Regions from separate parts of the Caballeronia sp. SBC1 genome, predicted to be linked through region 2. Evidence: predicted binding sites of a transcription regulator. Region 2 holds the regulator's gene; the other holds the start of a gene.

Region 1 (14,656 bases), on a different replicon from region 2:
ATGTTACTTTTCATAATGTTACCTAGCCGAGCCTTGTCTATCACCATAGTTAAGGGACCGGATAGTTGCAATAGGATGTGTTCAGACATAAGCAATTGTACTAATAGGGCAATCCTTGCTTCGGCCGGATTTGGCCTTCTGAATGAGTAAAAAACAGGAATTTTCAATAGTCTTCAGGTAAACATGGGTAATAAGTTCTATAGCATTGGCTTTGCGGCGAACTAAAGCGGCCTCACGAGCGCGATTGATTAATTCGCGTTTTCCCGGAGGAGTTCCGCGGACCGCTGCGTATATGAAAGTGGGCTTGAGCCGGCGGAAAAATGCAGTAAAGCGGTGAGGATCGCAATTTGCCGACGGAATGCCACATGCCGGTGGTCAGACGATTTCAGCCAATTCTTTGCGACGCGGCTTTCGTCGCCTACCCTGTACGAACGCCTGTATTTCAGACCGGCTTCCGGTCAATCGGCCTTACCGTTTCCTGCGATCAATCGAGCTTGAGGACAACATCAAGATGTCGCATGAAGGGAGCAGAGTCAGGGCGTAGATTCGCAGGCGGAGGCGCGGTAAACCTTCGCCAACCCCACGCGTCACGCCCGCGCCGAAGGCGATGAATGGACAGCAGGCGGCGCACGTAGCGCGTTATCTCACCTTAAGGAGTACGTTCGATGGACACGATCAAGACGAAGGACGGTACAGAGATCTTCTACAAGGACTGGGGTTCGGGCAAAACAGTGGTGTTTTCGCATGGGTGGCCGCTAGACGCGGACGCGTGGGATTCGCAAATGCTATTCATGGTCCAGAAGGGCTACCGGGTCATCGCGCATGACCGGCGCGGACATGGGCGTTCCGGCCAGCCGGGCCAGGGCAACGACATGGACACCTACGCCGACGATCTGGCCGCGGTGCTCGACGCACTGGACGTGAAGGACGCCATGCTGGTGGGTCATTCCACGGGCGGCGGCGAGGTCGCGCGTTATATCGGGCGTCACGGGACCGGGCGCGTATCGAAGGCCGTGTTGATCGGCGCGGTGCCGCCGTTGATGTTGAAGACGGAAGCGAACCCGGGTGGCTTGCCGAAAGACGTATTCGACGGAATCCGCGCAGGCGTGGCGGGAGACCGCTCGCAGTTCTACAAGGATCTGGCAGTACCGTTCTTCGGTTACAACCGCGATAACGCCAAGAAGTCGCAGGGCGTAATCGATACGTTCTGGGCGCAGGGAATGTTAGGCGGAATACTCGGGCAGTACGCGTGTATCAGGGAATTTTCAGAGGTCGATTACACGGAAGACCTGAAAAGGTTCGATGTACCGACCCTGATCCTGCACGGCGACGACGACCAGATCGTCCCCATTGATGCCGCTGGAAGACTGTCGGCGAAGATCGTCAAGAATGCGACGCTTAAGGTGTATCCGGGCGGCGCGCATGGCATGTGCGTGGTCGAGGCGGACAAGGTGAACGCCGACTTGCTGGCGTTTGCATCGAGCTAAAAGAAGAAACGCGCCGGCAAGGGAAACTGCCGGCGCGGGAGCCGTTATTTCTTCACCGGATGAGTCCGCCGAAACACCATCCACCGCGGTGATTTAAACCGGACGATGCTGACGTACAGCCACACGTAGGTGACCGCAAACACCACGACAAAGCAGAACAGATGCAGCGTGTGCCGCCAGAACAGCGTGGCGGGAATCACGGCAACGAGGCATAGCAGCCACAGATACGGCGAAGTCAGCGAGTTGCGCCGCGTGATTTCGCGCGCGTTCTGCGCACCAACGGCCCATCGCATGAGGCGCTTATAAACCAGCATATGCAGATGCACGCCATCGGGAATGCCGGGCGAGATCCCGCGAATAAACTTCTTCCGATAGATCGAGAAACACGTCTCGAAGATCGGGTACATGAACAGCAGCACCGGGAACCACGCTGACACATCGCGATTGCGCATCACGAGCATGATGGACAGTTCGGCGAGCATGAAGCCGATGAAATACGCGCCGCCATCGCCGAGAAAGATCAGCCCGGCGGGGAAATTCCAGATGAAAAAGCCCATTACCGCGCCCATCATGATCAGTGACGCGGATAACACCACCGGGTCGTGAACCTGGAACGCCACGTACGCGAGCGACGCAAACATCATGAACGCGACCATGGACGCGAGCCCGTTGAAGCCGTCGATGATATTGATCGCGTTGGCCAAAGCCGCCACCGCCACCACGGTCACGAGACACGAGATAACGCCGTAGGTCAGCAAGAAGTCCAGCGGCGGAACGCTGATGCGCGTGACCGCGATCCCCAGCAGGAAATAGGCGAGCGCGGCCGCAGCCATCGTACACACCAGGCGAATGACCGGCGTCACCCGCTTGGTCAGGTCCTCGACGAGTCCTGAGAAAAACGCCGGCATCCCGCAAGCAACAATGGCGAGGATTCCGCTCGATACAACCGGATAGGTCCATCGAAGCTGCACGGCCGAGACGATGAGCCCGACCAGGATGCCAATCCCGCCGACGCGAGGCACGGACCGCGCGTGAAACTTTTGCACGCCGGCAAAATCGCTATCGCCGGAAAGGCCTTCGTGCAAATGGGCAAACCGCACGATCAACAGCGTGATGAATAGCGAAACGAGAAAGCCGAGCGCAAAACTGAGCATGAAAAATAACCACTAAAAAGAACGCGTCAGGCGGTGCCTGAACCAAAACCAGGCGACGCCTGAACCAAAACGTCAGGCAAAACCCCTTGGGTTCTGCGACTGCCAGCGCCAGTGATCGGCGCACATCCGCTCAATACCATGTTCCGCTTGCCAGCCGAGCAGCTTCGCAGCGGCGGCCGGATCGGCGAAACATTCGGCAATATCACCCGGACGGCGGCCGACGAGTTCATACGGCACAGGCTTGCCCGACGCCGCCTCGAACGCCTTGACCACATCCAGCACGCTATACCCCTGGCCCGTGCCCAGATTCACGACAAAACTGCTGTCGAGCGCTTCCAGGGCATCGAGCGCCTTGATGTGACCACGCGCGAGATCGACCACATGAATGTAATCGCGCACGCCGGTGCCGTCATGGGTCGCGTAGTCGCTGCCGAAAATACGCAGGCGTTCCAGCTTGCCCACCGCCACTTGCGCCACATACGGCATCAGGTTGTTCGGCACGCCCGCCGGATCTTCACCGATCAAGCCGCTTTCATGCGCGCCTACCGGATTGAAGTAACGCAACGTAGCGATGCGCCACGCGGCATCGGAGATTTCCAGGTCGCGCAAAACCTGCTCGGCGATGAGCTTTGATTGCCCGTAGGGGTTCGTTGCCGACAGCGGAAACGTTTCGTCGATAGGCACGCTCTTCGGCACGCCATACACCGTTGCTGACGAGCTGAAGACGATTTTCTTCACATCACGCGCGCGCATGGTGTCGAGCAGCACGAGCAGGCTGTCCATGTTGTTGCGGTAATACTCGATCGGTTTCGCCACCGATTCACCGACCGATTTGAACGCGGCAAAATGGATGGCGCCGGTGATGGCGTGTTCATCGAAAATGCGGGCGAGGGCGGTTTCATCGCGGACATCGGCTTCGTAGAATGCCAGCTTCTTGCCCGTAATCTGCTCCACGCGTTTCAGCGATTCCGCGTTGCTGTTCACGAGGCTGTCGATCACGACAACGCCGTAACCAGCATCAAGCAATTCGACGCAAGTATGCGAGCCGATAAAACCGGCGCCGCCCGTAACGAGGATCGTGCCCTTCGCGTTTGTGTGACCAGTCATGAATAACGCTCCCGGAGGGTGAATTAGAGTGAAACGCCGGTAACCGCGCGTATTGTGCCTTTATAACGCTCGACGACCGCATTTTCGTCGAATTCGCGCACGACTTTGGCGCGGCCCGCCATGCCCATTTCAACGCGCGCCGCGTAGCCCAGCAAAAGCATTTGTTCCATCTGCCGCTCAAGACTATCGGCGCTTTTTACTTCGCACAGCAGGCCCGTTACGCCGTTTTCGACGACTTCGCGGCAGCCGGGGACATCGGTGGCGACAATCGGGCGTCCCATTGCCGACGCCTCCATCAAGGTCCGCGGCACGCCTTCACGATACGACGGCAGCACCACGCAATCCGCATTGCCGATAAACGCACGGACATCTTGCGCCTCGCCGAGATAATCGATGACCCCTTCGCGCTGCCAGGCCTGCATTTCATCGAGCGTGATGGCGCTGGGGTTGTCGACGCCCACGGGCCCGAGCAACTGGAACCGCGCATACGGATACTTCTGGCGCAGCCGGCGGGCTGCATCGACGTATTCCGCGACGCCTTTATCCCACAGCAGACGGCCAATTAAAATGAAAAAAAAGCCTTCCGTCTGCGGGTTGGCGCGCGGTAGCGGCTGAAAAGCGTAGTCGTCGAGATCGACGCCTTCGCCGTGCAGCAGACGCGCGCGCGCCGGATGAGCCAGCAGGTTCTGGTCAATGAACGCCTGCCGGTCGTCCTGATTCAGAAACCACACTTCGCGCGGAAACCGGAACGCAAAACGGTAAAGCCGCTTCGCGACACTCGCCGTCCGGCTCTTCTGGATGAACACATAACCCAGCCCCGTGGTGACCGCTATGGACGGCACGCCGGCGAGTTTCGCCGCGATCGACCCGTAGATGTTCGGTTTGATCGTGTAGTGAAACACCATGTGAGGCTGAGTGGCGCGGTATTCGCGATACAGCGCGGCCAGGGTCTGGAGGTCATGGCGGGGATCGGTGCTTTTCGACGCTACCGGCAGCTCGACGCATCGGCAGCCCATTTCTTCGAGCGGCGCGAAAGTCCGGTCGCGCGGCGCGATCACCGAGACTTCGACGCCGCGTTCGATCAGCATCCGCAGCAAGCCGCGCCGGTAGGTGTAGATCGCCCAGGCGGTGTTGCAGACGAGGGCAATGCGAAGGCGGGATTTCTCTGCGTTCATTCGATGGTGGTTATCAGATACAGATACGGAGATACGAAAATGTCAGGCGCTGGATGGCGGGCTTTAAATTCGGGGCATGAAGCAAGGGCTTGCATCGAAGTCTCGCATCACGCGCGAAACAAGCGCGTTTTCAACGCCCGCAGAGCGCCGTAAGGCAGCGTCAGATGCGCGATGCTTTTCGCCACGCCGAGCCAGTCGGGCAGGTTTGTCAGGCGCATGTATTTCAGTTGCAGCCGCAGCGTGGACAGCGTTTGGGTACGGCGTTTCGTCGCGCTGATGCCTTGCTCGTTGAGTTCGTAATACACGCCGAACTCCGGCAGATTCGCGCAGTCGTGGCGTTGCATCAGGCGCAGGAACAGATCGAGGTCCTCAGCCGCGCGATACTCCGCGCGGTAGTTGCCGGCTTCCATCACGGGGGTGACGCGCAGCATCATCGTTGGATGGGAGAAGCAGGAGCGCAGCAGCATGACGCGGCGAATCGCCGCTGGCTCAGTGGGCGGGCGAAGGTCGAACAGCGGCGCGCCCTCCGTGCTCACCATGTGCGTCCACATCCCGAGCGCCGCCGTTTTCGGATGTGCTTCCATATAAGCGCGCTGCTTTTCCAGCCGAGACGGCGTCGCCAGATCGCCCGCATCAATTCGGGCGGCGTACTTGACGCCGCGTTCCGCCAGCGCGGCCACGCCCGTTTGCAACGCAAGCTCGATACCGCCATTGCGCGGCATCCGCAGCACCTCGATCGCGAGGTTCGCAACCGCTGGCGCGACGATGGGCGGAAGGCTGCCGTCATCGACGATCAGCACGCGCACTGGCGCACGCTCGCAGAACGATGCGAGCGTGCGGTCCAGGCCGTGCTGGGCGTTGAACACCGGGATCAGCACGGTGACGTCGTCGAGCGTAGGAGATGGCATGGGCGTGTTGGGTGAGTAGGCCGTCATACCCGCAGCCTGAAGCGGATGTAGTAGAAATTGACCGATGCCGCCGCGAGATACCCCGCCGCCAGCCCGATCAGCGCGCCGTAGCTGCCCATGCGCGGAATCGCGATCAGGTTCACCCCGAAAGCCACCGCCAGCGCCAGCAGCCACTTCGCGAGCAACACGAATTTCGCCTGGTATTTAAGTACGACGAGATTCCCGATCGCTTCAATACCAGCCGGCACCGAGAGCCATACCGCCCAGCGGAAAATGCTGATGGATTCGGTATAAGCCGGTCCGAACACGCGCGAGATGATGAAACCCGCGAGCAGGTCCAGCACGATCGCGCCGCCGATCATCAGCACAGCCGTCATGGCGATCAGCCGCCCGACGTTGCGCTTCAGTTGGACTGCATCGTGCACTCGGTACACGAACGCCGGCGCGATCGTCTGCGCGAGCATCAATGCAAGCGTGATCCAGTTTTCGTTGAGTTGTTGCGCGGCGGAATAACGGCCGAGATCAGCGAACGAGATGTGGCGCTCGAGCATGAGCCGGTCGAGCTTCAGGAACAGGTACATACAAATGAGGCCGAGCCAGAACACCGTTCCCGCGCTGGCGAAATGGCGGAACAGCGAGCGGTCGATGTGCCAGCCGAGCTTGCCGCAGTGTCGATGCATGTAATACAGCATCAATACCCCGCCGATGACAGCCGCCTCCAGCGCCCACAGCCAGCCGAAGTGCGCCGGGCTTGCCGCTGCGCGCACGAGCACGTACACGAGCGCGGCTTTGGCCGCCGCCGTGAGCATGCTGGTCAGCAATTGCGGTTTGCTGTACGTCATGCTTTGCAGCCACGCGTTGATCACGCCGACGAACGGCTCGCGGAACAGCATGGTCACGGCGAGGCCGGCGAGCATGGCGCCGACGAGTGGATCGGTGAACCCCGCGGCAATGCCGATCCATGTGAGGACGAGCGCTGCGGCCGATACGCCCATGCGCAACACGAATGCGCTGCCGAGCACCGTGCCGAGCTGGCCTGGCGGGCGATTCACGATGGTTGGCACGAGAATTTCGGCGCCGCACACCCAGGTGATGGGCGAGAGCACGAGCAGCAACGTGTTCGCGTACTGCCATTTGCCGAAGACATCCGGGCCGAAGTAGCGCGCGAGCAGCCCGCTGATGGCAATGGCGACCGCGATCTGCGTGAGGCGTTCGAGACCGAGCCAGACGATGTTCGCCAGCGCCTTGGTAACGTCGGGGTTTTTGATCCGTTTCAGCATCCGCGGGCGGCGCCTGTTTTAGTGGCTTTAGTAGCCATAGGCATGGCGATTGCGGTAAAAGAGCCGCCCGGACTTGCTGCAAGCCGTGCGGGTACCCCGTCGGGAGCCGTCAACCACCGTGCGGTTTTCCGCCATTCGATGTGACGTTTGTACTTCGCGGTGAAAAAGCGTCCGGGCATTGGATTAGAATATTTGCGCAGGTCCGCGCGGAAAGACTGCGATTATAGGTGCGAACAGTGCGCGCAACCGCGTGGTTGACGTGTGGTCGAAACACGCTGAGGGAACTCCGAAGGGGTGTCAGCGGGTTCGAGGCCACGCGATACGAATTTCTTTCGTTATTTTTTAGCGATTCGTCCGGTATTGTTTCTGGCCGTTCGTGCGTTGGCCAAGTCAGGTTTTTATTGTTGGCCGCAGGTCTGTATCAAGGGGTCTTCGTGACCCGGGACGCTTCGGGATGCCCCGGAACCATTTAAATTATTAGTCAGGTAGCCATTCCATGAGCCAGTCACCGCAAGTACCAGTTACCCAGTCCATTTTCAAGGCTTACGACATTCGCGGGATCGTGGGCAAGACCGTCGATACCGGCGTCGCGCGCAGCATTGGCCGCGCATTCGGCAGCGAGATCCGAGCTCAAGGTGGCGACTCGGTCGTCGTGGCCCGTGACGGCCGTTTGTCGGGTCCGGAGCTTGTTGGCGCGCTTGCAGACGGCTTGCGTGAAGCCGGCGTGGACGTGGTCGACCTTGGCATGGTGCCAACGCCCGTGGGTTATTTCGGCGCGAGCGTGCCGCTTGCGTTGCCTGAGGGCGAGCGACGAGTGGATTCGTGCATTGTGGTGACGGGGAGCCACAATCCGCCCGACTACAACGGCTTCAAGATGGTGCTGCGTGGCGCCGCGATTTATGGCGACCAGATCCAGGCGTTGTATCAGCGCATTGTGAATGACGATTTCACGAGCGGTGCGGGCACGTACACCGAATACGATATCCAGCAGGTCTACCTTGACCGGATTGTCAGCGACATCAAGCCTGTGCGTCCGATGAAGATCGTGATCGATGCGGGTAACGGCGTGGCTGGCGAACTTGCGCCGCGTTTGTTCAAGGCGTTGGGTTGCGAGCTGGTTGAGCTGTTCACGGACATTGACGGGACGTTCCCGAATCACCATCCCGATCCGGCGCATCCGGAAAACCTGCAGGACGTGATCAGGGCGTTGAAGGAGACGGATGCGGAAATCGGTTTTGCCTTCGATGGCGATGGTGACCGTCTGGGTGTTGTCACGAAGGATGGCCAGATCATTTATCCGGATCGTCAGTTGATGTTGTTTGCGCAGGAAGTGTTGTCGCGTAACAAGGGCGGTCAGATCATTTATGACGTGAAATGCACGCGTAATCTGGCTAAGTGGGTTCGTGACCAGGGCGGCGAGCCGGTGATGTGGAAGACGGGTCATTCGCTGGTCAAGGCCAAGCTGCGGGAAACGGGTGCGCCTTTGGCGGGTGAGATGAGCGGTCATGTGTTTTTCAAGGATCGCTGGTACGGTTTCGACGATGGTCTTTATACCGGCGCGCGGATGCTTGAAATCCTGTCGCGGGTGGCTGATCCGAGCAAGCTGCTCAATGATTTGCCGAATTCGCTGTCTACGCCTGAGTTGCAGTTGAAGTTGAATGAGGGTGAGAATTTTGAGCTGATCGCGAAGATGCAGAAGAACGCGAAGTTCACGGGTGCCGACGATGTGCTGACTATTGATGGATTGCGAGTGGAGTATCCGGATGGTTTTGGGCTCGCGCGGTCGTCGAATACCACGCCGGTGGTGGTTATGCGGTTTGAAGCTGACAGCGAGGAAGCGCTCAAGCGGATTCAGGAAGATTTTCGCCGGGTGATCTTGGCGGAGAAGGCTGACGCCGTGCTGCCATTCTGATTTTCGTTCGCACTCGGGGTTGGGGTGGGGTTTTTCGGGGCTGGTGGTCGGGGGATGCCCGGTTGCCAGGTTCCGGGGTTAGCGGTCGGAGTTTATGCCGGGTTGCCAGGTTCCGGGGTTAGCGGTCCGAGTCTATGCCGGGTTGCTGCTTTCGACCTTAGCGGTCTGCGTGAGTTGGATGTTTTCTTTATCACTGTTAGCCACTGTGCGTGGCGGCACGTCATTTCTTTGTCCAAAGCGACAAAGAAACGAAGCAAAGAAAACGCTTTCAAACCACGCTACCCTAAGTGTCCACAGCGTGCAGTTTCTATTCATAGGTGCCCCAAAAGCACGGTGCTCGCCAGAGCCACGGATGTTTGAACCCCTCCTTCTCGCGAATCCTTACACGAACACGCTTCGCCCCTAACGCTATCGGGCAAGCACGAGTCACCAAAGGATCCGCACGGTCTCACGCGTATTCGTATGGCCTCACGCGTATTTACAGCTTCATTTAGTGGTGGGTTAACTGAGCGGCGTGCTCTGATATCTTAGTGGGCCACACGGCCGGACCCATATTTGCAGCTTCGGTTTTGGTGGGTTGATTGCCCGGCCTGCACGGTTTCCTTCGTGGGTATGGCCTCATGCATTCTGCAGCTTGGTTTTATGGTGGGTTGGCTGCGTGGTTCGTCGTGTGTACAAATTCGGCGGGTGGTTTTACGCGGATAGCGCGGGGTGTCCCTTGGGCAGGTTCAGTCACTGGTGGCGAAGCGTGTGGGTATCCGTGTTCGGAGAAGGAGGGGTTCACACATCCGTGGCTCTGGCGAGCACCGTGCTTTCGGGGTACCCATGTATGAAAACTGCACGCTGTGGACACTTATAAGCCCGCGTTTTGAAAGCGTTTTCTTTGCTTCGTTTCTTTGTCGCTTTGGACAAAGAAATGACGTGCCGCCACGCACAGTGGCTAACAGTGATAAAGAGAAAATCCGACTCAAGCAGACCACTAAGGCCGAAAGCAGCAACCCGGCATTGACTCAGACCGCTAACCCTGGAACCTGGCAACCCGGCATTGACTCAGAACCGCTAACCCCAGAACCTGGCAACCGGGCATCAACTCCGACCACCAGCCCCGGAACCCCCAAAAACCCCAAGCACGAGCACAAACCGAACCCCGAGCGCCAGCGTAAAAACCCCCAAATCTCAAGCGCCAGCGGTAAACTCCGGGCGCATCTCAAAAATTGTCCACGCGTCGTCCAATCCGACGGCGCCCACCGTATCCAGCGTGCAAAAGATCCTGATTGTCCGGGTGTCGTCCCTAGGCGACGTCGTCCATAACATGCCGGCCATCGCCGATATCCGTCGTCTCCACCCCGATGCCCAGATCGACTGGCTAGTCGAAGAGAGCTTCGCGGATCTCGTCGAACTCGTCGATGGCGTACGCCGCGCTATCCCGTTCTCATTGCGGCGCTGGCGCAAACGCCTCCTTTCCCTCGATAACTGGCGCGAAATCCAACGCTTCCGCCAAGCTCTCGCCGCAGAAAAATACGACCTCGTCATCGACTGCCAAGGGCTCATCAAAACCGCATGGGTAGCAAGCTGGGCGCGCGGCACCCTGGTCGGCCTAGGCAACCGCACCGACGGCGCCGGCTACGAATGGCCCGTCCGTTTCTTCTACGACAAACGCGTCCCCATCGAACCACGCACGCACGTGGTCGAGCGCACCCGGCAACTGGTAGCAGCCGCTCTCGGCGATCCGCGCCCCGAAGCAACGGATGCGATCGAATTCGGCATCGATACCCGTCGCGCCGCGCTGGCGTTATCGCAGGAAGGGCTGAACCTGCCGGTGCCATACGTGGTGTTCGTCCACGCCACGTCTCGCGCCGATAAACAATGGCCCGAGACCGCCTGGATCGAACTCGGCCAGACCCTGATCCGGCGCGGAGTATCAATCGTGCTTCCGTGGGGCAGCGAGGCCGAACGCGAAACGAGCGACAAACTGGCGAAACAGTTCGGCGCAGCGGCCGTCGTGCCGCCGAAACTCTCGCTGCCGGCAGTGGTCGGCCTGATCGACGGCGCGGCAGCAACGGTAGGCGTGGACACGGGACTCGTGCACATTGCGGCAGCCCTGAAGCGGCCGACCGTCGAGTTGTACAATTTCTCGACCGCCTGGCGCACCGGCGGTTACTGGTCGCCGCGCGTAGTGAATCTCGGCAGCGCGAGCCAGCATCCGACGCTGCAGCAAGTCAAAGCGACCCTTGCAAGCTTCGGACTGCTTTGATGCATGAGGCGCAACAGCATTGATATCGGTATCGGATAGGGTAGCGGGCGGTACGTGAGGTGAGGAAGCGGCTTCGGTTCGAAGAACCGGCACAATTGCCGGGATAAACCGGCGGCGCGATTATCGAAACCAGGCGAAACCAGGCGAAACTCGGCGGTTTGAGGTCCGTCAACTGCGGGCCTTTCGCGCGGCGGATTTTGCCGCCGGTTTGAGCGAAAATGCACCGCGCTCGCCGGGCGCGATGTTTCCCCGATGCGTCAATCGAAGCCAATCGAGATCGATTGAAGCCGATTGAAGCCGATTGACGATAATCGGGGCCGCCCACTCGTTTATCCAAACAAATCGAAGGCACATGACCGAATCTCAAATTATTGAAGTTGCCTCCGCCGACTGGCAGGCTCAGCAGCTTTCCGTGCCGCGCGAGGCGTTGCTGGACGGCGTCGAGCACGGCAAGGTCCTGTATTTCCCGCATCTGGCGTTTGCCATAGAAGGCGGCGAACGGGCGCTGCTCGACCCGAAGATCGCTGATCCGGAGCGCAAGAACATCAGCCTCGCGCCCAACGGCGGCCCGCTCGTAGGCGTACTCGGCGACGCCGTCACGCAAACCGCTGTACGCGCGTTGATCGCGCGCTATCAGGCGAACGCGCGCTCGCTGGTCGACGGGCTGTTCCCTGAATATCGCGGCAAATTGCGGGTCGCGCCGACCAGTCTGCGGCTGCATCGCGTGGAAACGCGCGAGACGTCGTGGCGCAAGGACGACAGCCGCCTTCACGTCGATGCGTTTCCGTCGCGGCCGAATTATGGCGAGCGCATCCTGCGCGTGTTCACCAACGTCAATCCGGATGGCGCACCGCGTGTGTGGCGCGTCGGCGAGCCGTTCGAGGACATGGCAAAACGCTTCCTGCCCGCCATCAAAGCCCCGGTTCCCGGCTCGGCGTGGCTCATGAATCTTCTGCACATCACCAAGACGCCGCGCAGCGAATACGACCATCTGATGCTCCATTTGCACGACGCAATGAAGGCCGATATCGACTATCAAACGAAATCGCCGCAGCAGGAAATGCCGTTTCCGCCCGGTTGCCTGTGGGTGTGTTTCTCCGATCAAACCTCGCACGCCGTTATGTCCGGCCAGTACATGCTCGAGCAAACCTTCTTTCTCCCCGTCAGTGCCATGGCACAGCCCGACTGCGCGCCGCTCGGAATCCTGCAACGCCTGAAAGGCAGGGCGCTGGTTTGAGCGCCGCAGCCCGGGCGGGGCGTTGCGTGGGTTCGGGCCTTTGCCTGAGTTTTTACGCGCGCGCTGAGCGATCCGCTGAGCGATCGTTGCCGTTGCTGTCGAGCGTTCGCCGCGAGGGCGGCCGATGCTAAGGCTCGTGTATCGCGCCTTATGGTGGCTCGTCGCGCCGCTCGCGGTGCTGCGACTTCTGATCCGCTCGCGGCGGGAGCGTGGGTATCGCGAACATATCGGCGAACGGTTTGGCTTTGGTCCCGCCCGCCGTGCCGACGACCTCGCGCCGTTGATCTGGGTGCATGCCGTATCCGTTGGGGAGACGCGCGCGGCGCAGCCGCTGATCGAAGCGCTGCAGCAAGCCCATCCCGATGCCCGCATCCTGCTGACGCACATGACGCCGAGCGGCCGCGCGACCGGTGTGCAGCTATACGGCGATCGTATTTCGCGCAGTTATCTTCCCTACGATTCGCCGTCGCTCGTGCGGCGGTTCTTGCGCGCGTGGCGGCCGTCGCTGGGCATCGTGATGGAAACGGAAGTGTGGCCGACGCTCATCGATGAATGCAAACGGGCCGATATCCCGCTGGTGCTGACCAACGCGCGGATGTCGGCGCGCTCGTTCAAGCGCGCGGCGAAGTTCGGCAATGCAACGCGCGAAGTCTTCGGTGGGTTTACGCGCGTGCTGGCGCAGACACAGTCCGACGCGGACCGCTTGAGCGCGCTGGGCGCGCGCAACGTCGCGGTGCTCGGCAACCTGAAGTTCGATATGGCCGCGCCGCCCGAACTCTATGCGCGCGGCCATGCGTGGCGCGCGGCGATCGGGGATCGCCCGGTTTGGGTGGCGGCAAGCACGCGTGAGGGCGAGGAAGCGCTGGTGTTGCAGGCGTTCACGACCTTGCGCAACCGTATACCCGATGCGTTGCTGATCCTCGTGCCGCGCCATCCGCAGCGGTTCGATGAAGTGGCCATGTTGATCGATGCCGCCGCGCAGTCCTATGTGCGGCGTTCCGCCTGGGCCGGACGGGCGGCGGCAGCGGGATCGGGAATCGATGCCGCGCCGGCATTGCCTGCGAACGTCAACGTGCTGCTCGGCGATTCGATGGGCGAGCTGAGCGCGTATTACGCGGCGTCGGATCTGGCGTTTATCGGCGGGAGTTTGCTGCCGTTAGGCGGACAGAACCTGATCGAGGCGTGTGCGGCCGGCGTGCCGGTGCTGATTGGCCCGCACACCTTCAATTTCACGCAAGCGACGAACGACGCGATCGCGGAAGGTGCGGCGTTGCGCGTGAGCGATCCGGCGGCGTTGGCGCGCGGTCTGCGCGAGATTTTCACCGATAAACCCCGCCGGCTTGCCATGAGCGCAGCGGCGTCGGCGTTTGCGGCGAAGCATCGCGGAGCGACGGCGAGAACAGTGGCGGTGTTGGGGACGCTGTTGCGCACGCAGGCAGAGGACCAGTGAGTCGGACGTTCGCGCCGTCTGCCTGCTGGCGGCGAGGGCGATCAGGGCCGATGGCCTAACCGCGTTCCTGCAAAATCCGCGTCACGCAAGCAACGAACCTCTCATTGCTCGCCTCCACGCCATAAGCCCGGGCCCGTTCCAGCGCTCCACGCGTAAAGCCATCACGCACCGCATGGTCCGACAACAACCGCGACATTGCCCCTGCCATGGCGTCCACATCGCCGATAGGAACCAGCATCCCGAACCGGCCATCGTCCAGGATCTCGCGCGGCCCCGTCGGGCAATCGGTTGAAATCACCGGCTTGCCAAGCGCCAGCGCCTCGAGCAACACCATGGGCATGCCTTCGTAACGCGAGCTGAGCACCAACGCGCTCGCGTGCGCCACGACCGCGTGCGGATTGTTCCGATACCCCGTGAAATGCACGCGTTCGCCAACGCCCAACTCGACCGCCAGCGCTTCCAGCTCGCGGCGAAAACCACCGTCGCCGACAATCACCAGGTCTTCCAGCAACCCACCGTCATCACGCGTCCTGACAAGCTGTGCGTAAGCTCGCAGCAAGGTCCGATGATCCTTTTGGATTTCGTCGAGCCGCGCCACTGAAACGATATATGGCCCGGGACACGGCGCAGGTTCCACATGCGCGCCATTCTCGCGAATCCGGTCAATATCGATCGCATTCGGCAGCACAAAC
Region 2 (14,656 bases):
CGCCGGGTTGCGGCTCCTTGATCTGCATCAACGGAAAAAAAGCGCGAACTCATAGACTTTTTGTAAGCGCCGGGCGATCTGGACCGGTTCCAGGACCGATTCCGGAGCAACGCCACCCGCTCACTGCGTCACTGACGCCAACGACCCACTACGGAGCCTGCGATGAGCTACAAAAGCATCGTTGTTCAACTCGACATGAGCGCGCGCGCCCAGCCACGCCTCGAATATGCGTTGCGTCTCGCCTTACAATTCGACGCGCACCTGACCGGCGTGTTCTCGGCGTTCAGTCCAGATCCGCGTTCTTTCTATGTCATGGCCGGAACGGCGGACTACTACGAAGAGCACCGTAAAACCCGCCAGCAACGTCACGGCGCGCTCGAACGGATCTTTCACGCGGAACTGCTGCGCGCGGGCGTGAGAGGCCAGTGGATCGACTATCCCGATTCCGCCGGCGAAGCGATTCCTCGTTATGCCCGCTACGCGGATCTGGTCGTGGCGGGCCAGGACGATCCAGACGATCCGGAAGCATTTATCTCCGATCATTTCCCCGAAACGCTCGTAATGACCTCGGGCCGCCCTGTGCTGTTCATTCCCTACACCGGCGTGTTCCCCACGCTTGGTGCGAACATCATGGTCGCGTGGAACGGCAGCCGCGAGTCGGCCCGCGCGGTCCACGACGCCATGCCGCTGTTGCAGCGCGCCGAAAAAGTCACCGTCGTCAGGCTCAACGAGTCGAAAGACGAGCAGGGTGCCAACCGCATTCCAGGCGCCGACATCGCGCTCCTGCTCGCTCGGCACGACGTCAAGGCCGAAGTGGCGGCAATCGACGATATCAATGACGTGCCCATGGGCGACATGCTGCTTACGGGCGCGGCGGACCTGGGCGCCGACCTCATCGTCATGGGCGCGTATGGCCACTCGCGCTGGCAGGAACTCGTGATGGGCGGTGCAACGCGCACCATGCTGGCGTCCATGCCCATACCCGTATTGATGTCACATTGATGTTGGCTTGAGAGCCGAGGAGATTCTTCATGTACACCCGCATTCTCGTTCCTATCGACGGTAGTGAAACGTCGGCGCACGCCCTCGACGCCGCGCTGGAACTCGCTCACGAACACGACGCGGAACTCAAGCCGGTTTATGTGGTGGACGTGCCGCAATTGATGTATTCGGGGCCGGCCTGCGATCCGTCGCTCGTACGCGAGGCCTTTGTCAAAGAGGGTTCACTGGTGCTGGCCGACGCTGCCGCCAAGATGCTGCGCGCGGGTGTCAAAGGTTCGACACTCGTTGTTGAAGTCGATCCTTTGGGAGACGATATCGCCCAAAGGATCACGGCCGCCGCAAAAGATTTCAGCGCTGATCTCGTGGTCATGGGCACGCACGGCCGGCGCGGCTGGCGCAGGCTCGTGCTGGGCAGCGTGGCCGAGCGTTTCTTGCGGATTTCGACCCGGCCAGTGCTATTGGTACCGCTGCATTCCGCGGAAAGAAGGGAACCACGCAAAGCGAGCACGCCGGACGTTGCCGGCGCGTCTTTATAAGCGGCGGGACGGTCTCGATCCGGCCCAGCGACTGAGCGCCGCCGGTCGGGCCGCTAGGGAATGCGCCAGAGCGCTAGAGCGCGAGCGCCGCGTCGTGCTTGTCGTCGTGTTCCTCGTCACGCTGATCGTCACGAACGGTGAGGACCGGAACATGACTCGACCGCAAAACCGTTTCCGCAACGCTGCCGATCAAATGCCGGCGCACGCCACGCGGCCCATGCGCCCCCATGACGATGAGATCCGCTTCGAATGCCTGGGCCGCCTGCATGAGGGCGTCCGGGATGCTCGCGCCGTGCGCATCAATTATCTGAGTAATGCAGCGTACCCCGCTGCGCTCGCACAAGTCGCGCACATGATCGAGTTGCCAGTGCGCGCCCGCATCGGCCGCTTGTTCTCCGATAACTCCCACGAGATCGCAAACGTCGTGCGAGACAACGCACGCCACCATCAACGTTGCATCCACCGCTTGCGCCAGCTTGAGCGCCTCTTCAAGCGCGAGGCTCGCGCTGACGCTGCCGTCGAGCGCTACCAGAATTCGTTTGTACATGACCGGCTCTCCGGATGTCGTTCAAGCTTCAGTGTCCGCGTGCAGGCCCGCCGGTCAATTGATCCACATCAATTCACGCGGCCGGGGGTGGGCGGCGAAAATCACGTCCGAAGCGCACGGTATGATCCGCACAACCTCAGCGGCGCACCTTTAGCTCTTTCCCGGAGACCCTATGTCCGCGCCACGGCGTAACACGGCATCGCAGCGCAGCGCCGGTCGACAGACCCGCGTGACCGGCACAGTTGGCATTGTCGGCGCGCTCCTTCTCACCGCGAGCGCAGCCTTCGTGACACTCACGCGCAAGGGCACGAAGACCGCGAAGGCCACGGCGCTGGCTTCAACGCGGCTTGACGAAGCGCGGCTGCTTGGCATCATCCGGTCGTCGATGGAAGCGATCATTACCATCGACGAAAACCAGCGTATCGTCATGTTCAATCCAATGGCAGAACGTCTGTTCGACTGCCCGGCGGCCAACGCGCTCGGTACCCCCCTTGCCCGCTTCGTTCCCGAGCGCTTTCGCGCCGGTCACGAAGCGCATGTGCGCCAGTTCGGCGTTACCGGCGTGTCCGACCGGCAAATGGGCGGGCGGCGCATACTGTATGGCCTGCGCGCGAGCGGCGGCGAGTTCCCGTTCGAAGCATCGATTTCTCAATTCGGCGATGAAAACGGCAAGCTTTACACGGTGATGCTGCGTGACATCAGCGCGCAAATCGACGCTGAACGCTCGCTGCAGCGCTCGCACGAGGAACTGCGGGAGCTCTCCGCGAATCTGCTGAATATCCGCGAGGAAGAAAAATCCCGTATTGCAAGGGAATTGCATGACGACCTGGGCCAGCAATTGACCGCGCTGAAAATGGATATATCCTCGCTCGAACTTAGCCCTGGAACAGACGTTGAGGCGCGCGCACACTTGCGCGGCATGCAGCGCCTGATTGACGCAACTGTCGCCTCGATGCGCCGGATAGCCGCCGATCTGCGCCCAGTGATGCTCGATGACCTGGGCCTGGTCCCGGCCATCGACTGGCTGGCGATCGACTTTACGAACCGCTACGGTATTGACGTCGAGCGGCGGATCGACGCGAGGCACACCATTTTCAGCCGCGACGGTGCGACCGCCGTGTTCCGGATCGTGCAGGAAGCGCTGACCAACGTGGCGCGCCATGCGCAAGCTACCCGTGTGGATCTCGCGTTGTATCTGGAAGGTGACCGCTGCATCCTGCGCATTGCCGACGACGGCATAGGCGCCCATGAGCGTGCCGACGCCGGGCGCAAGTCGTTTGGCCTTATCGGCATTCGCGAGCGGGCGCACGGGCTGGACGGGTCGGTGTCAATCGAATCCGGCATCGGACAAGGGTTCGCTGTGACCGTTACATTTCCACTGGCGACCTTGCAACAGGACGAGCCTTTCTCCGACAATCCCGAAAACACCGAGGAAGAACCGCTGCAATGACCCGAGTATTGATCGCCGATGACCACGCCCTCGTGCGTGACGGGCTACGCCATATCCTGCTCAGCGCGAACGGCCTTGAAGTCGCTGGTGAAGCCAGCGACGGCGCTACCACCATGGCGATGATCCGCGCCACGCCGGCGGACGTGCTGGTCCTCGACCTGTCCATGCCCGGCAGGAACGGCGTCGAACTGCTCAAGCAGATCAAGGACGAGAAACCGGCGCTGCGCATCCTGGTCCTGACAATGCATGCTGAACAGCAATACGCGGTACGTGCGTTCAAGGCGGGGGCATCGGGTTATCTGACCAAGGAAAGCGCGAGCGCCGAACTGGTCACGGCGGTGAGCAAGGTCGCGGCGGGCGGCGTGTACGTGAGCCTCGCCATGGCCGAGCGGCTAGCACAAAGCCTGAACGAACCAGCCGACGACCTGCCGCACCGGCGTCTTTCCGACCGCGAATTCGAAGTATTCCGGCGGATCGCCGCGGGTGAAACGATCACGCAGATCGCCCAGGCGCTGTCGGTGAGCGCCAAGACTGTCAGCACGTACAAAACTCGCATCCTCGAAAAAATGCAGATGCCGCACGACACCGCACTGGTCCGCTACGCCATGCGCCACAAGCTCTTCGACGACGACTGCGACGCCTGACGGGTCCAATAAGCGCGAAATAGCCTGAATACCCCCGCCCAATACGCAAGCATCAAGCGTGTAGTCCGATCCCTACAGCCCTTCCCAAACCCCTACATCATGTCTGGCCGCTCGCCCATTTTATTTTGAGATAGCCGCGATCATACTTTGGCGCATGAACTCAAACGGTTGCGCGCCATGCTGAAGATCTTCCTTGTCGACGACTCAAGCCCTGTGCGCCGCCGCCTCTCTGCGCTGATTGGCGCGCTGGCCGGTGTGGTGATCGTGGGCGAGTCGGAAGAAGCGGACACGGCGCTGGGGTGCATCCGCATGACCCGCGCCGATCTCGTGATCGTTGACCCGCATCTGGCGGGTGGCAACGGCATGGACATCGTTGAATCGCTGGCGCGTGCCACGCCGCCCATCCTGACCATGGTGTTGACCAATCATTCGGGCCCGGCGTTTCGTGCCGCGTGCCAGCGCGCCGGCGCCCGCTATTTCTTCGACAAGACCTGCGAATACGAACTAGCCCGCGACACGATTCAGCAACTGGCGGATGCGCCCCGCCCCGAGCCAACATCCTGCGAGCCGGTATGACCGCCTTTCAGTCGATCAGTGCCCGATCCGCACAGCTCGTCAATTCATCTATTCAGTGATCGTCCGACTCTTCTGGAGACAGGCATGACCTCAGCTACCGCTTATGCGCCCGCATGTAAGGCCGCTTATGCGCCCACTTACGCACCGGCCGCTTCAACGACCGCGAATCGTCTCGCTTATATGGCGCGTTCCGCCACCACGAGCCTGCCACCACCGGGCGCACTCGCGAGCACGAGCTGCTCCGGCTGTTCGTTGCACTCCATCTGCATGCCGGCTCATCTGAGCGCGACGGAGCTGGCACGGCTCGACGCCATTGTCTGCTCCACGCGGCTTGTACGACGCGGCGAGACGCTATACCGCGCCGGCGATAAATTCAAAAGCATCTACGCCGTGCGTGTCGGCTGCTTCAAGACAGTCATCACGCATCGCGACGGCCACGAGCAGGTCACCGGGTTTCATATTGCGGGTGAACCGCTCGGACTCGACGGCGTGTGCTCCGATGAACAGAATTGCGATGCGATCGCGCTCGAGGACAGCAAGGTGTGTGTCATCCCGTTCGACTTGCTGGAGGACCTTTGCCACGACGTAAAGGCCATGCAGCAGCATGTGCATCGCATGATGAGCGGCGAGATCGTGCGCGAATCCGGCCTCATGATGATGCTCGGCACCATGACCGCGCAGCAGCGCGTGGCTGCGTTCCTGCTCAATTTGTCGTCGAGGATGAAAACGCGGGGCTACTCTTCCGCGGAATTCAACCTGCGGATGACGCGTGAAGAGATTGGCAGCTATCTCGGGCTGAAACTCGAGACCGTAAGCCGGATGTTCTCCAAGCTGCAGCAAGCAGGGGTGATCGATACAAACGGCAAGCAGGTACACATTCTCGACAGCGAGAAGCTCGCCGGGGTTTGATCGAAGCGAACGGACATGCCCATAGAGTACCTGCGAGGTTTCGCCAGGCCGGAGCGCACCGACCGGAACAACCGGCGCCTTGGACGCTGGCTTGCGTTTATAGCAGGCGCGGCCAACGCTGGCGGTTTTCTTGCCGTCGGGCAGTACACCTCGCATATGTCGGGGATCGTGTCGGCACTCGCCGATAACCTCGCGGTAGGCGACCTTGGCCTCGTCGTCGCCGGATTGAGTTCACTCGCGGCGTTCATGACCGGCGCGGCCACTTCCGCAATCATGATCAACTGGGGCCGGCGCCGGCGGGCACAAAGCGAATACGCGCTGCCGTTGATGCTGGAAGCCGTGCTGCTGCTCTGCTTTGGCCTGCTCGGTTCGAATCTGGAAAACAACCGGTTCCTGTTCGTGCCCGCGACGGTAGGCTTGCTTTGCTACGTCATGGGCCTGCAGAACGCGATCATCACGAAGATCTCCAAAGCAGAGATCCGCACCACGCATATGACCGGCATCGTCACGGATATCGGCATCGAGATCGGCAAGCTTTTTTACTGGAACGTGTCCGAGTCCGGGCCCGGAGTTACCGCTGTCAGGGCGGACCGATCGAGGCTCCGGCTCCTGGTCTCACTGCTCGGCATGTTTTTTATTGGCGGCCTCGCAGGCGCGCTGGGTTTCAAGTACGTGGGGTTCATATCGACCCTGCCGTTGTCGGCCATGCTGGTCGTACTGGCAGTCGTGCCACTGGTGGACGATCTGGTTGGCCAGCGTAGGTGAAGCAACGGCACTGACCTGCTTGCTTGACTTGCATCAATGAGATATCCACTGGACATCCCATAGTCAGATAACGGCGGCGCTTTTTCGACCAGCGCAGCCGGCGCACTTCCTGTTGCGCGATCGGGTCATCAAGAGCCCTTCATCAAGAACCCTTCCCCAAGCGACGATCCCTGTTGGCTCGCCGATCTCATGATCCATGACTAAAGCGAGGAGACCATGTCTACCATCGAATCCACCCCTCTCGTCCCTGCCCAGGGCATTCCTCCGGCAGGCCGCACCGCGATTGAAAGCATGGACGCTTACCGCGCGCTCGTGGCTGAGGCGGGCCAGGATCACGAAGCTTTCTGGGCACGTCTTGCGCGCGAACATCTGACCTGGCGCCGTCCGTTCACGCAGATTCTCAACGACCGGGACGCGCCGTTCTACAAGTGGTTCGAAGACGGCGAACTGAATGCGTCGTACAACTGCCTCGACCGCAATCTGGCCAGCGGCAATGCGAACAAGACCGCGATCATCTTCGAGTCCGACGACGGCCGAGTCTCGACCGTCACATATCAGGCGTTGTATCACAGGGTATGCCGGCTCGCGAATGCGCTGCGGGCGCGCGGCGTGAAGAAAGGCGACCGCGTAGTCATCTATCTGCCGATGTCAGTCGAAGGTGTTGTCGCGATGCAGGCCTGCGCGCGCATCGGCGCACCGCATTGCGTCGTATTCGGTGGCTTTTCCGCGAAGTCGCTGCATGAGCGCATAACGAACGTTGGCGCGGTAGCAATCATTACCGCGGACGAGCAGGTTCGCGCCGGCAAGACGCTGCCGCTGAAAAGCATTGTGGACGAGGCGCTTGCCATGGGCGGCACCGACGCCGTGAAGACCGTCGTCATCTACCGGCGCACGGGTGGCCGGATTCCATGGATCGGCGGTCGCGACGCCTGGCTGCACGAGCTTGAGAATGAACAGCCGGACACCTGCGAGCCCGAATGGGTGAGCGCCGAGCATCCGCTGTTCGTGTTGTATACGTCAGGGTCGACCGGCGCGCCGAAGGGCGTGCAGCACAGTACGGGAGGTTATCTGCTGTGGGCCGCGGTCACCATGAAGTGGACCTTCGATATCAAGCCCGACGATGTCTTCTGGTGTACCGCGGACATCGGCTGGATCACGGGGCATACGTACATCTGCTACGGACCGACCGCCGTTGGCGCGACCCAGATTATTTTCGAAGGCGTGCCGACGTACCCGAACGCCGGCCGCTTCTGGGACATGATCGAGCGCCACAAGGCGACGATTTTCTACACCGCGCCGACTGCCATCCGGTCACTCATCAAGAGCGCTGAAGCGGATCGGGCAGTGCATCCGGCAAGCTTCAACCTGAGTACGTTGCGCATCCTCGGCACGGTCGGCGAACCCATCAATCCGAGCGCGTGGAACTGGTATTCGGAGCATGTTGGCGGTGGTAAGTGCCCCGTACTGGACACGTTCTGGCAGACCGAAACAGGCGGACACATGATCACTCCGTTGCCGGGCGTTACCCCGCTTGTTGCCGGCTCCTGCACGCTGCCGCTGCCCGGCATAGATGCCGCGATCGTCGATGAAACCGGTCACGAGGTCCCGAACGGGCAAGGCGGCGTGCTGGTCATCCGCAAGCCCTGGCCGTCGATGATCCGCACTGTGTGGGGCAACCCGGAGCGCTTTCGCAAGGGCTATTACCCCGACGAACTGGGGGGCACCCTGTATCTCGCTGGAGATGGCGCGATTCGCGACGCCGACACCGGCTATTTCACGATTACCGGGCGCGTTGACGATGTGCTGAATGTATCGGGTCACCGCATGGGCACGATGGAAATCGAGTCGGCGCTGGCAGCCTGCCCGCTGGTCGCGGAGGCAGCAGTTGTGGGTCGCCCCGACGAGACGTTCGGCGAAGCCATCGTCGCATTCGTCGTGTTGAAAGGCCCGCGTCCTACCGGTACCGACGTGAAGCGCGTAGCCGACGAGTTGCGCGCATGGGTCGGCAAGGAGATCGGTCCGATTGCAAAACCGAAGGAGATCCGCTTCGGCGACGCCATGCCAAAAACGCGTTCCGGCAAGGTCGTGCGCCGGATGTTGCGCTCGGTCGCGAAGGGTGAATCGATCTCGCAAGACACCTCGACCGTTGAAAATCCGCAGGTGATCGCGCAGTTCGCCGACCCGGCTTAACGAGCGCATATAGAGAACGTTCAACCCTAAGCTTGCGTTGCGCGGCCGTTGCTTCGTCCAGACTGCCGCGCGACAGATTTTGTTTCCTTCAGGAGACCTCATCATGAACTTCAAGACACCCAATCCCGCGTCGCTCGGGCTCGCCGGATTTGCTCTGACAACCTGGCTGCTCAGCATGATCAACGCTGGCTGGTTCACAGGCGATTCAATGGGCATGGTGCTCGCCGTCGCCTTCGCTTACGGCGGAACAGCACAGGCATTAGCCGGGCTCATGGAGATACCGCGCGGCAACACGTTCGGCGCCACCGCTTTCCTCAGCTACGGGGCATTCTGGTGGTCGCTCGCGCTTTTTGTGCTGTTCCTGCACGACAAGGTGCCGGCTGCCTTTATCGGCTGGTATTTGTTCCTGTGGGGCGTATTCACGCTGTATATGTGGGTCGCGACATGGCGCTCGGCGCGTGCGCTGCAATTGGTGTTCTTCGTCCTTTGGATCACCTTTTTCGTGCTGGCCGCAAGCGAATGGACCGGTCTCGTGTGGCTGCATCACGCAGGCGGCTATTGCGGTCTAGTCACTGCAGCGCTGGCGTTCTATCTGTCCGCAGCCGAAATCATCAACGAGACGCACGGGCGCAGCGTACTGCCCGTGGGGACAGCCGGCGCGGCGATCGTCGGGTCGGTATCGGTTGATTCAGCCGGGAACCTTCAACGAAGCTGATCGACAGGTGACGGCGCCGCACAAGGTCTTGTGCGGCGTCGTTGCAACGGAGCGCGTCGCAGTCATTGCACTGTCCGATTACGCTGTCCTGTCGAATAACGGGCTGGTTCGAGCGCCCGGAATTACCGCGAATGCGCCTCATCAACGGTTGATAAAGATCAAGGGTTTCCACCCCTCAGACGATAAAGTTGATTCGAGCACGCGCCGTTCTTTTGCGGTCCCTCACGTGCACTTCACTTTCACGACAAGTCACCGGGCGCATGCGCCGCTCCCGTTTCATGGGCGGGAATACAGTCTGTCTGAAGGAATCAAATTGAACACTCGCCCGCCGGTCGCCACCATTGACAACCCTCCCCCATCGGACGGCGTGGAGAAGGCAGGTCCTGTTGAGCCGCTGTCAAGCCTTGCTGGCCAGGTAAGCGTCGAGCCCGTGTCCTCGGCCCATGTTGGTGGATCTCAGGGCCGCGTAGTCGCGGTACGGGGTGCGATCGTGGATGTCGCGTTCGACCACGCTGCGTTGCCGCTCATCGAAGAATCGCTTTCCATCCTCACCGATCGCGGAGTGCCGATCATCGCGGAAGTGCAGGCTCATCTGGACGAATACACGGTGCGCGCGCTGGCGTTGCAGTCGACCGACGGGCTGAATCGCGGGACGGCCGTGCGTGCATCTGGCGGCCCGATCCTCGTGCCGGTGGGTGAAGCCATGCTCGGACGTCTGATCGATGTCACCGGCACGCCGGGAGACCGCGGAGCGCCCTTCGCCGACGACGTCCCCCGCCGCCCGATTCATCGCGCCCCGCCGCCGTTCGCATCGCAGAGCGCGGCCACCGAGATCTTCTGGACCGGGATCAAGGTCATCGATTTATTGACCCCGCTTGCGCAGGGCGGCAAGGCCGCGACCTTCGGCGGCGCCGGCGTGGGTAAGACCGTGCTCGTCATGGAGCTCATTCATGCAATGGTCGAACGTTATAAAGGCATCTCGGTGTTCGCGGGGGTCGGCGAGCGTTCGAGGGAAGGCCACGAGATGCTGCTCGACATGCGCAACTCCGGCGTGCTGCCGCGAACCGTGCTGGTCTATGGCCAGATGAACGAGCCGCCCGGCGCGCGCTGGCGGGTGCCGCTGACTGCGCTCACCGTCGCGGAATACTTTCGCGATGAACGTCATCAGAACGTGCTGCTGCTGATGGACAACGTCTTTCGGTTCGTCCAGGCAGGCGCGGAAGTCTCAGGACTGCTTGGACGGCTGCCCTCGCGGGTTGGCTATCAGCCCACGCTCGCAAGCGAAGTGGCCGCGCTGCAGGAGCGCATTGTGTCGGTAGGCGGCGTGTCAGTTACTGCGATCGAGGCGGTCTACGTTCCGGCGGACGACTTCACCGACCCGGCCGTGACGACCATCGCGGCGCATGTAGACAGCATGATCGTCCTGTCGCGTTCGATGGCCGCCGAGGGCATGTATCCCGCCATCGATCCGATCGCTTCATCGTCCATCCTGCTCGACCCGGCTTTCGTCGGCGACGAGCACGCGGCGATCGCCATTGAGGTGCGCAAGACCATCGAACATTATCGGGAACTGCAGGACGTGATCTCGTTGCTCGGCGTCGAGGAACTCGGCGTGGACGATCGTCGCATCGTTGGGCGCGCCCGCCGCCTGCAGCGCTTCCTGAGCCAGCCGTTCACCGTCACGGAGGCGTTTACAGGCGTGCCCGGCCGCTCGGTGGCGGTCGCCGATACCATCGCCGGCTGCAAGGCGATCCTCGCCGGTGACTGCGACGCCTGGCAGGAAAGCTCGCTCTACATGATCGGCACTCTCGATGAAGCCCGCGCTCGCGAAGCGGCCTCGTCAACGCCGCCTGCGGCTGAGGCTAAACCCGCGGCGGAGCATGTCGGATCATGAGTACGCTCCTGCATCTGACTATCGCCACGCCGGCGCGCGTGCTGTTCGACAGCACAGAAGTCGTCGCGTTGCGCGCTGAGGACGCTACCGGCAGTTTCGGCATTCTGCCCGGCCACGCGGCGTTCCTGACCGTGCTTGCACCGTCCGTGCTGCGCTGGCACGGCGCCGACGGCGTCGAACAATTTTGCGCCGTGAAGGAAGGCGTGTTGCGCGTGTCGGACGGACAGGAGATATCGATTGCGTGCCGCGAAGGTGTGATGGGCGCGAGCGGCACATCGCTTGAAGTGATCGAGGCGCAAGTCGATGCCGCGCGGGCGGCACAGCTCGATGCAGTGCGGCGTGCCCGCGTAGACGAAACCCGTCTCCATGCACAAGCCGTGCGGCAGTTGCTGCGCTATCTGCGCCCGGGCGCGAGACCGACGGACGGAGCAGGACCGTGACTCAGCCCTTCGATCCCAAGCGCGACGCCGACCTTGACGGGGATACTGACAAGAACTCTGACGCCGACCGCATGGCGCGCGCCGCGCGGCAAGCCGTGCAGCGCGAACGCCAGGCGAAGGAAGAGCCGGAACCATCGCTCGGCAGCCGTCTCGGTCAGATCGGCATTCTCGGCTGGACCATCGTCGTGCCAACGCTGCTCGGGCTCGTCATTGGCCACTGGCTCGACCGGCACTTCCACACCGGCGTGTTTTTCTCAGCGCCGCTACTCATGGTCGGTGCGGCCGTCGGACTGTGGTCTGCATGGAAATGGATGCATCGTCAAACCCGGAGAGATCGGCAATGACCTATCACTTACCGCTCGCAGCCCAGATCGTGATTGGTGTGAGTGTCGGCCTCGCGGCCGGCGCTATCCACTTCTCGACCTTGCGCTGGAATGTCCAGCTGTTGATTTCCGGTACGCCGGCCAAGGCACTCGCCCTGCAACTGCTACGTCTCGCAGGCGTGGTCGTTCTATTCGGTGTCCTGGCGAAACTCGGCGTGTGGCCGCTGTTATGCGGCGCTGCCGGTTTGTTGCTGGCGCGCAGCGTCATCCTGCGACGCGTCCAGGTCACGCCATGATTGCCTCGCCGCTCGTCACCGCCACGCTGTTCCATATTGGGCCGATCGACGTATCGGCGCCGGTCGTGGTGACATGGGTCATCATGGCGTTGCTTGGCGGCGGCGCTGCCTGGTACACGCGTCGCTTGTCGCTCACGCCATCGAAAATGCAGACGGTGCTCGAACTGGTGGTCAGCACCATAGACGTCCAGATTCGCGACACCATGCAAGCCGAGCCCGAGCGTTATCGCTCGCTGGTGGGCACGCTCTTTCTGTTTATCCTGGTCAGCAACTGGTCGTCGCTGCTGCCGGGTGTCGAGCCCCCCACGGCGCATGTAGAAACCGACGCCGCGCTGGCCCTGATCGTATTCTGCGCGACCATTTTCTACGGTGTCCGCACGCGCGGCCTGGGCCGTTACCTCGCTACCTTCGCCGAACCCACCTGGATCATGATCCCGCTCAATGTGATCGAGCAGATCACGCGGACTTTCTCGCTGGTCGTGCGTCTGTTCGGCAACGTGATGAGCGGCGTTTTCGTCGTCGGCATCGTGCTGTCGCTCGCGGGACTGCTGGTGCCTATTCCGCTGATGGCGCTGGACCTCCTGACCGGCGCGGTGCAGGCGTACATCTTCACGGTTCTCGCGATGGTATTCATTGGCGCCGCGCTAGCCGAAAACTCCACAAAAACTTCCAGCAAAGAGGCAGGCCAGCAATGAACAATCTGATCCAGGTAGTGAGCATTCTCGCAGCAGCGCTTGCGGTCTCGTTCGGCGCAATCGGACCCGCGCTCGGCGAAGGCCGCGCGGTTGCCGCCGCCATGGACGCGCTCGCGCGACAGCCGGAATCGGCGGGCACAATTTCGCGCACGCTGTTCGTCGGCTTGGCAATGATCGAGACCATGGCGATCTACTGCCTGGTGATCGCCCTGCTCGTGCTGTTCGCCAATCCGTTCGTGAAGTGAGCGCGCACTGATCATGCATATCGACTGGTGGACTCTCCTGCTGCAGACCGTCAACGCGCTGGTGCTCGTCTGGTTGCTGGCGCGCTTTCTGTTCCGGCCGGTGGCGAAGATCGTGGCGGAGCGCCAGCATGCAGCCGCGGCGCTGATGGCCGATGCCGCCGCAGCCAAAGCCGCAGCGCTCGACGAACAGCAAAAGGCCGCCGCGAACAGTGCTGAACTTGCCGCGCAACGCGCGCATCTGCTTGAAGCGGCAACGGCCGAAGCTGCGCAGCTCAAGACGTCGCTTGAGAACGCGGCACGCATCGAGACGGAACAGATGCACACGGCGGCGCAAACCGCGATCGACGCCAGCCGCCGCGAGGCCGCCGCGGCCGACTCCGATCGCGCGTCGCAATTCGCACTCGATATCACCGCGCGGCTGCTCGATCGCCTGCCCGCCGAGGCGCGGATCGCGGGCTTCATCGATGGACTGGCACGTGAGCTTGGCGCGCTGCCCGAGGCTACCCGGGCACAACTGACCGGCGACGGCGAAGAGGTCCACCTGATCGTGCCTCGCGCCCTCACCGACGATGAATTGGCAGCATGTCAAACCGCGTTTACGCACGCGCTCGGCCACCCGTTGAAGATTGAGGTCACAGTCGATCCCACCGTGATCGCGGGACTTGAACTGGAGGCGCCGCATGCACTCGTGCGCAACAGTTTTCGCCACGATCTCGCCGGCCTGAAAACGGAGCTCCTTAGCTCATGACACTCATCCGGTCCGAACTCGCTGCAGGAGACAACGACTGGCTCGCCAGCAGCCGCGCCGCTCTCGCCCGCGCTCAGTTTTCCTCGCAGGCTGAAACCGTCGGGCGCGTTGAACATGTGGCCGACGGCATCGCCTCCGTCTCGGGACTGCCCGATGTGCGCTTGAACGAACTGCTGCGCTTCGAGGGCGGCCGGCTCGGCTTTGCACTTACGCTGGACGCCGATGCTATCGGCGCGGTTCTGCTCGACGACGGCGATGCGATTTCCGCTGGTTCCCGCGTCACCGGAACGGGCCAAGTGGTGGAAGTGCCGGTCGGTCCCGGACTGCTCGGGCGCGTGGTCGATCCGCTCGGCAGGCCACTCGATAACGACGAGCCCGTGTCCGCCGAGATGCACTTGCCGATCGAGCGGCCGGCTCCCTCCATCATCGACCGGGATCTGGTCGCGCAGCCGGTTGCCACCGGTATCCTGCTGATCGACGCGTTGTTTGCCATCGGGCGCGGCCAGCGCGAGTTGATCATTGGCGACCGGGCGACCGGCAAGACCTCGATCGCCATCGACACGGTCGTGAATCAGAAGCACTCCGACATGATCTGCGTGTATGTGGCGATCGGTCAGCGTGCTACCGCCGTGCAGCGTGTAATCGACGCCGTGCGCCGCCACGGCGCCCCCGAGCGATGCG

What was found. Region 2 encodes FNR, which switches genes on or off when oxygen is low (the NO sensors DNR and NnrR bind a similar motif). Its sites were predicted from a motif close to TTGATNNNNATCAA; they were not measured.
Region 1: SBC1_RS13595 (Kdo hydroxylase family protein) is a predicted target of FNR. The motif match lies at 11,436-11,449, and genes of this name have one in related genera.

Annotation. Positions count from the first base shown of each region.
Region 1 covers NZ_CP049156.1:3,050,394-3,065,049, reverse strand. The annotation lists gene SBC1_RS13635 (alpha/beta fold hydrolase) at 666-1,487, shown strand; gene SBC1_RS13630 (glycosyltransferase) at 1,532-2,641, opposite strand; gene galE (UDP-glucose 4-epimerase GalE) at 2,714-3,748, opposite strand; gene SBC1_RS13620 (glycosyltransferase family 4 protein) at 3,772-4,923, opposite strand; gene SBC1_RS13615 (glycosyltransferase) at 5,031-5,858, opposite strand; gene SBC1_RS13610 (oligosaccharide flippase family protein) at 5,855-7,111, opposite strand; gene SBC1_RS13605 (phosphomannomutase/phosphoglucomutase) at 7,608-9,023, shown strand; gene waaC (lipopolysaccharide heptosyltransferase I) at 10,336-11,277, shown strand; gene SBC1_RS13595 (Kdo hydroxylase family protein) at 11,630-12,514, shown strand; gene waaA (lipid IV(A) 3-deoxy-D-manno-octulosonic acid transferase) at 12,639-13,964, shown strand; gene SBC1_RS13585 (glycosyltransferase) at 14,020-14,656, opposite strand, start outside.
Region 2 covers NZ_CP049157.1:1,603,507-1,618,162, reverse strand. The annotation lists gene SBC1_RS25250 (universal stress protein) at 163-1,002, shown strand; gene SBC1_RS25245 (universal stress protein) at 1,032-1,538, shown strand; gene SBC1_RS25240 (universal stress protein) at 1,612-2,085, opposite strand; partial or broken gene SBC1_RS25235 (histidine kinase) at 2,243-3,535, shown strand; gene SBC1_RS25230 (response regulator transcription factor) at 3,532-4,179, shown strand; gene SBC1_RS25225 (response regulator) at 4,357-4,755, shown strand; gene fnr (fumarate/nitrate reduction transcriptional regulator Fnr) at 4,840-5,664, shown strand; gene SBC1_RS25215 (YoaK family protein) at 5,680-6,429, shown strand; gene acs (acetate--CoA ligase) at 6,646-8,619, shown strand; gene SBC1_RS25205 (acetate uptake transporter family protein) at 8,723-9,334, shown strand; gene atpD (F0F1 ATP synthase subunit beta) at 9,765-11,228, shown strand; gene SBC1_RS25195 (F0F1 ATP synthase subunit epsilon) at 11,225-11,668, shown strand; gene SBC1_RS25190 (AtpZ/AtpI family protein) at 11,740-12,012, shown strand; gene SBC1_RS25185 (ATP synthase subunit I) at 12,009-12,287, shown strand; gene SBC1_RS25180 (F0F1 ATP synthase subunit A) at 12,284-12,982, shown strand; gene SBC1_RS25175 (F0F1 ATP synthase subunit C) at 12,979-13,227, shown strand; gene SBC1_RS25170 (F0F1 ATP synthase subunit delta) at 13,241-13,975, shown strand; gene SBC1_RS25165 (F0F1 ATP synthase subunit alpha) at 13,972-14,656, shown strand, end outside.